Cereibacter sphaeroides 2.4.1: one gene and its partner. The main gene of each other region encodes a partner of the protein of the gene in region 2 in a complex. Links are inferred from orthologs where the notes say so. Each region holds a gene or a part of one and is shown on either strand. Other genes may lie near its edges.

Region 1 (3,209 bases), 190 kb from region 2 along the record:
TCCCCGTCCCGCAGTGCCCCCTCTGTCCCTTGCGCCTGAGATCGTTATCCCTTCGGCGGGCCGTCCGGCCTCTCTCCAGAGTCTTCGAAACAGGACGGTCCTTGCGCCTGAGAGTTTACCGGGGCGGTTGCTCCTTCGGCACCGGGGTCGCCCCCGGATTCTCCCGATCCTGTGGCTTTCACCTAGCCCGGCGGCAAAGCGGCTGTCCAGCGGAAAAGAACACGACGCTTTCGCCGCGAAAGGCGACATGGGGGTGCGGCGGATGGTCCGGGCGGGGCGGCCTCCGTCCCGGTTTCGGCAGGGCCTGCGCGAGGGGAGACCGCGCGCGGGGGCGCTGCCCCCGCACCCCCGGGATATTTGGGCAGAGTGAAAGCGCGGTGAGGGGCGGGACGCGGTGCCGGGGTCGGCCCTCGGCTCGCCGGGTCCGGGAGGGACGCGGGCGGGACCCGCCTGCGCAGGGGCCGCAAGGGACAACCGGCGCCGCCCGGGGGTCGGGCGGCGCCGGTCGGGTCAGCTGCGGGCCTCGCGGATCAGGTCGAGGATGTGCTTGGCCGCCGAGGGGATGTTGGTACCGGGGCCGAAGATGGCCTTCACCCCCGCCTGCTGCAGGAAGTCGTAATCCTGCTGCGGGATCACGCCGCCGCAGATCACGAGGATCTCGCCCGCGCCCTTCTCCTTCAGCGCCTCAATCAGCTTCGGCGCGAGGGTCTTGTGGCCCGCGGCCAGCGAGGAGATGCCCACCACATGGACGTCATTGTCGATGGCGTCCTGCGCCGCCTCCTCGGGCGTCTGGAACAGGGTGCCCACATCGACGTCGAAGCCGATGTCGGCGAAGGCGGTGGCGATCACCTTGGCGCCGCGGTCGTGGCCGTCCTGCCCCATCTTCACCACCAGCATCCGGGGCCGGCGGCCCTCTTCCTCGGCGAAGCTCTCGACGTCGCGCTGGATCTGCGCGAAGCCGTCGTCGCCCTCGTAGGCCGCGCCATAGACACCCGAGAGCGTCTTCACTTCCGCACGGTGGCGGCCGAACACCTTCTCCATGGCCATGCTGATCTCTCCGACAGAGGCGCGGGCGCGCGAGGCATCCACCGCGGCTTCGAGCAGGTTGCCGCCCTCGGCGGCGCGGCGGGTCAGTTCGTCGAGCGCCGCCTGGCAGGCGGCCTCGTCACGGGTGGCGCGCATCTTCTCCAGCCGCGCGATCTGCGCGTCGCGGACGGCCACGTTGTCGATGTCGAGGATCTCGATCGGATCTTCCTTGGCCAGCCGATACTTGTTCACGCCGACGATCACATCCTCGCCGCGGTCGATGGCGGCCTGCCGGCGGGCGGCCGATTCCTCGATCCGGAGCTTCGGCATCCCCGAGGCCACGGCCTTGGTCATGCCGCCCATGGCCTCGACCTCCTCGATGAGCGCCCAGGCCTTTTCCGCAAGCTCGGCGGTCAGGCTTTCGACATAGTAGGAGCCCGCCAGCGGATCGACGACCCTGGTCACGCCCGTCTCTTCCTGCAGGATGATCTGGGTGTTCCGAGCGATCCGGGCCGAGAATTCGGTGGGCAGCGCGATGGCCTCGTCGAGCGCGTTGGTATGCAGCGACTGGGTGCCGCCGAGCGCCGCCGACATCGCCTCGTAAGCGGTGCGGATGACGTTGTTGTAGGGGTCCTGCTCCTGCAGGCTCACGCCCGAGGTCTGGCAGTGGGTGCGCAGCATCAGGCTGCCGGGCTTCTTCGGCGCGAATTCGGACATGATCCGGTGCCACAGAAGCCGCGCCGCGCGGAGCTTCGCGGCTTCCATGAAGAAGTTCATGCCGATGGCGAAGAAGAAGCTGAGGCGCCCGGCGAAATCGTCCACATTCATGCCGCGCGCCAGCGCCGCGCGGACATATTCGCGCCCGTCGGCCAGCGTATAGGCCAGCTCCTGCACGAGGTTCGCCCCCGCCTCCTGCATGTGATAGCCGGAGATCGAGATCGAGTTGAACTTCGGCATCTCCTTCGAGGTATATTCGATGATGTCCGCAATGATCCGCATCGAGGGCTCGGGCGGATAGATGTAGGTGTTGCGGACCATGAACTCCTTGAGGATGTCGTTCTGGATCGTGCCCGACAGCGCGGCCCGCGGCACGCCCTGCTCCTCGCCGGTCACGATGAAATTGGCGAGGATCGGGATCACCGCGCCGTTCATCGTCATCGAGACCGAGATCTTCTCGAGCGGGATGCCGTTGAACAGGATCTTCATGTCCTCGATCGAGTCGATGGCCACGCCCGCCTTGCCCACGTCGCCCACCACGCGCGGATGGTCGCTGTCGTAGCCGCGGTGGGTCGCAAGGTCGAAGGCCACCGAGACGCCCTGCTGCCCCGCGGCCAGCGCCTTGCGGTAGAAGGCGTTCGAGGCCTCGGCGGTCGAGAAGCCCGCATATTGCCGGATCGTCCAGGGGCGGCCCGCATACATCGTGGCGCGCACGCCGCGGGTGAAGGGCGCGACCCCGGGCAGCCCGTCGAGATGCTCCATCCCCGCAAGATCGGCCCTGGTATAGAGCGGCTTGACCGGAATGCCCTCCAGCGTGTTCCAGGTCAGGCTGTCGGGGCTCTTGCCCTTCAGCTCCTTCTCGGCGAGCTTGCGCCACGCATCGAGATCTTCGGTCATCGGCTCTTCCCTCTTACTGACCGCGGGCGCGGGGCCACGCGTGAGACTTGGGTTTCGGCGGGTGCCGGCCTATATGAGGACGGGAGGCCGCATGAAACCCCTTCAAATTCTTGCTCTTGCAGCGTTTCTACCCCTGTCCGCCCTCGCGGAGACCCCAGCCCCCGAAGGGCCGGGGCCGGTCGAGGCCCATGGGTTCACGCTCGCACAGTTCCTGTGGGCGAAACGGCCGGTGGTGGTCTTCGCCGACACCGAGGCCGATCCGAACTTCATCCGGCAGATGGAGATGATCGCGGCCCGCCTGGACTTTCTGGACGAGCGCGACGTGATCGTGATCTTCGACACCAGCCCCGACGATCCGTCCGAGATCCGCAGGACGCTGCATCCCCGCGGCTTCTCGCTCGTGATCCTCGACAAGGACGGGCAGGTGAAGCTGCGCAAGCCCCTGCCCTGGGACGTGCGCGAGATCGGCCGGGCCATCGACAAGTTCCCCCTGCGACGGGACGAACTGCTCGAGAGGAACCCGGCCGGCCGGTAGCTCATTCGAACTCCATGATCACATCGTCGACCCG
Region 2 (3,133 bases):
ATAGGCGTCGGTCACGGCAAGTTCGCTGTCGGCGAAGGCCGGCAGGGCAAAGGTCACGGCGGCGGCCGCGAGGATGGCTTGGAACGGGGTCATCTGTCTCTCCTGACTGTGTGATTTGGCGATCAGGCGGACGAGACAGGCGGATCCCGGGCGCAGGGGACGGGAGAGGCGGCCGCAGTGGCGCGGATCGGAGGCGGCACGGCCAGAGCCTCGCCCCGCCCGAGCGACAGGGCGGGCAGTGCCGGGGCCTGCGGAAGCGCCAGAAGGGTCAGCCCTCCGAGGCAATCCGGGCAGGGGTGGAGCGGGCCCACCGGCCGGCCTTGCGCATCGAGCGCGACCGCGGTCACGCCGTAGCCGGTGCAGATCACCACCTGCTGCGCTCCCGCCGCGCGACCGCGCGCCTCGGCCACCGTCAGCGAGGCCGCGGCGAGACAGAGGGAGAGGAGGCAGGCCAGAAGGGAGCGCATCATGGCCCCGATCATAGGCCGCCCGGCGCCGGCCACAAGCGGCCCTCGGCGCGAAGATGGCGCCGGCGCACCCCGGGGCCGCGATCCGCGTGGGGCTTCCGGCCGGGTCCCGGGCCGCAGCGGGGAATGTCCGAAACGAAAAAGGCCCCGCGCGACGCGGGGCCCCCACTCATGCGGCGAAGGCGCCGGATCAGGCCGCGGTGGCCTGAGCCTTCTCGATCTCTTTCTTGATCGCGCGGGCCTTGACCGACAGCTCGTCGTCCTTGGCTTTCGCGAGGAACGCGTCGAGGCCGCCGCGGTGGTCGACCGTCCGCAGCGCCGCGGCCGAGATGCGCAGCTTGAAGGACTGGCCGAGCACGTCCGAGATCAGCGTGACATCGTTCAGGTTCGGCAGGAAGCGCCGACGGCTCTTGTTGTTGGCGTGGCTGACCGTGTTGCCGGTCATCGGAGCCTTACCGCTAAGTTCGCAGACGCGCGACATGGTCGAGATCCTCGTGGTTGTGCATGAAGGGCACCGCCAAAGGCAGCGCGCCGAATTCCATCGAGGCCGTTTAGGGGCAAAGCGGGGCGGCGTCAAGCGATTCAGGGGCGGGAGGGAGAGCCCGCGGGCCGGGAGGCGGGGGCCGGCCGCGCGGGGGCTTCGCGCCCCCGCACCCCCGCGGGATATTTGGGCCAGACTGAAGGGCCGGGGGCCTCAGAGCGTGGTCAGAAGCTCGGCCGCGGCGGCCTCGGGGGTGATCTCGCCGCGGGTCACGGCGGCGCCGAGGCGCGCCATCCGCTCGCGCGCAGGGCCGGGGCGGCTCAGAACGGCGAGGAGGCCCTCGCGCACCTCCTCCTCGAACCAGTGGCGCGCCTGCTCGGCGCGGCGGCGGGCGAAATGGCCCGTTTCGCGGCGCCAGGCCACGAGCGCCTGCATCTCGGTCCAGGCGTCGGCCAGCCCCTGTTCCTCGAGTGCGGAGACCGGCATCGCCTTGGGGAAGTCCTCGGGATCCTGCGGCCTCCGGCGCAGGAGCCGCAGCGCGCCGGCGTAGTCCGCCACCGTCCGCAGCGCCGCGGGCTTCAGATCGCCGTCGGCCTTGTTCACGAGGATGAGGTCGGCCATCTCCATGATGCCGCGCTTGACGCCCTGCAGCTCGTCGCCGCCCGCGGGCGCGAGCAGGAGCAGGAAGAGATCGCAGAGCTGGGCCACCACGGTCTCGGACTGGCCCACCCCCACCGTCTCGATCAGGATGACGTCGAAGCCCGCGGCCTCGCAGAGCGCCACCGCCTCGCGCGTGCGCCGCGCGACGCCGCCCAGATGGGTCTGGGAGGGCGAGGGCCGGATGAAGGCCTGCGGATCGCGCGAGAGCCGCTCCATCCGGGTCTTGTCGCCGAGGATCGAGCCGCCCGAGCGCGCCGAGGAGGGATCGACCGCGAGCACGGCGACCTTCAGCCCCTGCCCCGTCAGCCGGAGGCCGAAGCTCTCGATGAAGGTGGATTTGCCGACGCCGGGCGTGCCCGAGAGGCCGATGCGCAGCGCCTCGCGCCCGTTCCGGGCCAGATCGGCCAGAAGCGCGAGCGCCGCCTCGCGGTGATCGGCGCGGCGGCTCTCGACCAGCGTGATGGCGCGCGCCAGCGCACGGCGGTCGCCGCTGGCGAGACGGGAGGCGAGATCGGTCAGGTCCATCGGGCGCTCCGGCATGAGGGTCTGGCGCATCGCGGGCGCGGTGACGCGATTGTCAGGCCTGCCCGGGGATGCGGGGCTGTTGTGCCCTCTCTTCCCGCGATATGCCAGAGGCTCGGATGCGGCAAAGGAGGGTTCGATGCGGATCGGGTTCGGGATCGCGGCGCTGATGCTGCTTCTGGCGGGGCCGGCGGCGGCCCAGTCCGACGAGGCGGTGTTCGACCTCGTGCTGCGCGGGGTGCGGGCGGGCACGCTCTCCTTCGCGGGCAGCGAGCAGGACGGGCGCTATGCGGTGAACGGGCGGCTGCAGAGCGGCGGTCTCGTGAGCCTCCTGCGCACGGTCCGCTACGATGCCCGCGCGAGCGGCCGGATCGTGCGCGGCACGCCGCAGGCCAGCGCCTACAGCGAGAAGGCCGACACCGGGCGGCGTCAGTCCGAGGTGCAGCTCGCCTGGCGGAACGGCCGGCCGGTGGTCGAACGCTACGAGCCTGCGCGCAAGCCCCGCTCCTACGATGTGGATCCGGCCGCCCAGCGCGGCACGGTCGATCCGCTGACCGCGCTCTATGCCGCGCTGCGCGACGTGGATCCCGGGCAGGAATGCCGGACCTCGCTCGAGATCTTCGACGGGCGGCGGCGGACGCAGGTCGTGCTCGGCGCGCCGCAGGCGGCCGAGGGCGGCGTCGCCTGCGCCGGAGAGTTCCGGCGGATCGCGGGCTATTCCGAGGAGGACATGGCCGAGAAGTCGCGCTTCCCCTTCACGCTGCGCTACGAGCCCACCGCCGAGGGGCGCATGCGCGTCGTGCAGGTCGCCACCGACACGATCTACGGCAAGGCCACCCTGCGGCGGCGCTGACCGCCCGCTCTGGCGCGCGCCCGCGCCGGGCGCCATAAGGGCCGCATGACCGAGACGCTTCCCATCGATGCCGCCCTGCCCGGGCTGATCGCGGCGCTCCGCGCGCAGCGGATGGCGGTGCTGCAGGCGCCGCCCGGCGCGGGCAAGACC

Evidence for each region.
Region 1: the proteins of meaB (region 2) and scpA are in contact, whole or in part, in a crystal structure (PDB 8DPB), measured with the Methylorubrum extorquens proteins. The link is inferred for Cereibacter sphaeroides 2.4.1 from one-to-one orthologs. Residues at the interface, in SOR26638.1 of Methylorubrum extorquens: Arg20, Ala21, Ala24, Arg25, Thr28, Ser32, Arg33, Arg34, His37, Thr98, Gly99, Gly100, Ser101, Ile102, Leu103, Lys106, Thr107, Ala110, Ala113, Ile114, Asp115, Arg116, Ala118, Phe119, Ile120, Arg121, Pro122, Pro124; in SOR27001.1 of Methylorubrum extorquens: Glu577, Glu578, Asn579, Asp580, Gly581, Arg582, Arg583, Arg585, His596, Ala604, Ser605, Ala608, Asp609, Gly611, Phe612, Asp613, Val614, Asp615, Ile616, Gly617, Pro618, Leu619, Glu625, Arg628, Gln629, Val631, Glu632, Asn633, Asp634, Glu661.

Annotation. Positions count from the first base shown.
Region 1 is NC_007493.2:801,555-804,763, reverse strand. The notes cover bases 76-2,975. They hold scpA (methylmalonyl-CoA mutase), read right to left. Parts: upstream 2,641-2,975; coding sequence 511-2,640; downstream 76-510. Other genes in these bases: RSP_RS03975 (DUF4174 domain-containing protein), read left to right, coding at 2,732-2,975. Outside these bases: more of RSP_RS03975, read left to right, coding at 2,976-3,175; RSP_RS03970 (acetyl-CoA carboxylase biotin carboxylase subunit), read right to left, coding at 3,177-3,209. UniProt on the Escherichia coli protein: Catalyzes the interconversion of succinyl-CoA and methylmalonyl-CoA. Could be part of a pathway that converts succinate to propionate.
Region 2 is NC_007493.2:616,214-619,346, reverse strand. Bases 148-2,971 are described here. They hold meaB (methylmalonyl Co-A mutase-associated GTPase MeaB), read right to left. Parts: upstream 2,134-2,971; coding sequence 1,162-2,133; downstream 148-1,161. Other genes in these bases: RSP_RS03060 (DUF3108 domain-containing protein), read left to right, coding at 2,270-2,971; rpmB (50S ribosomal protein L28), read right to left, coding at 658-948; RSP_RS03075 (hypothetical protein), read right to left, coding at 148-482. Also shown: RSP_RS03080 (copper chaperone PCu(A)C), read right to left, coding at 1-93; more of RSP_RS03075, read right to left, coding at 123-147; more of RSP_RS03060, read left to right, coding at 2,972-2,983; ATP-dependent helicase HrpB, read left to right, coding at 3,029-3,133. UniProt on the Escherichia coli protein: Binds and hydrolyzes GTP. Likely functions as a G-protein chaperone that assists AdoCbl cofactor delivery to the methylmalonyl-CoA mutase (MCM) ScpA and reactivation of the enzyme during catalysis.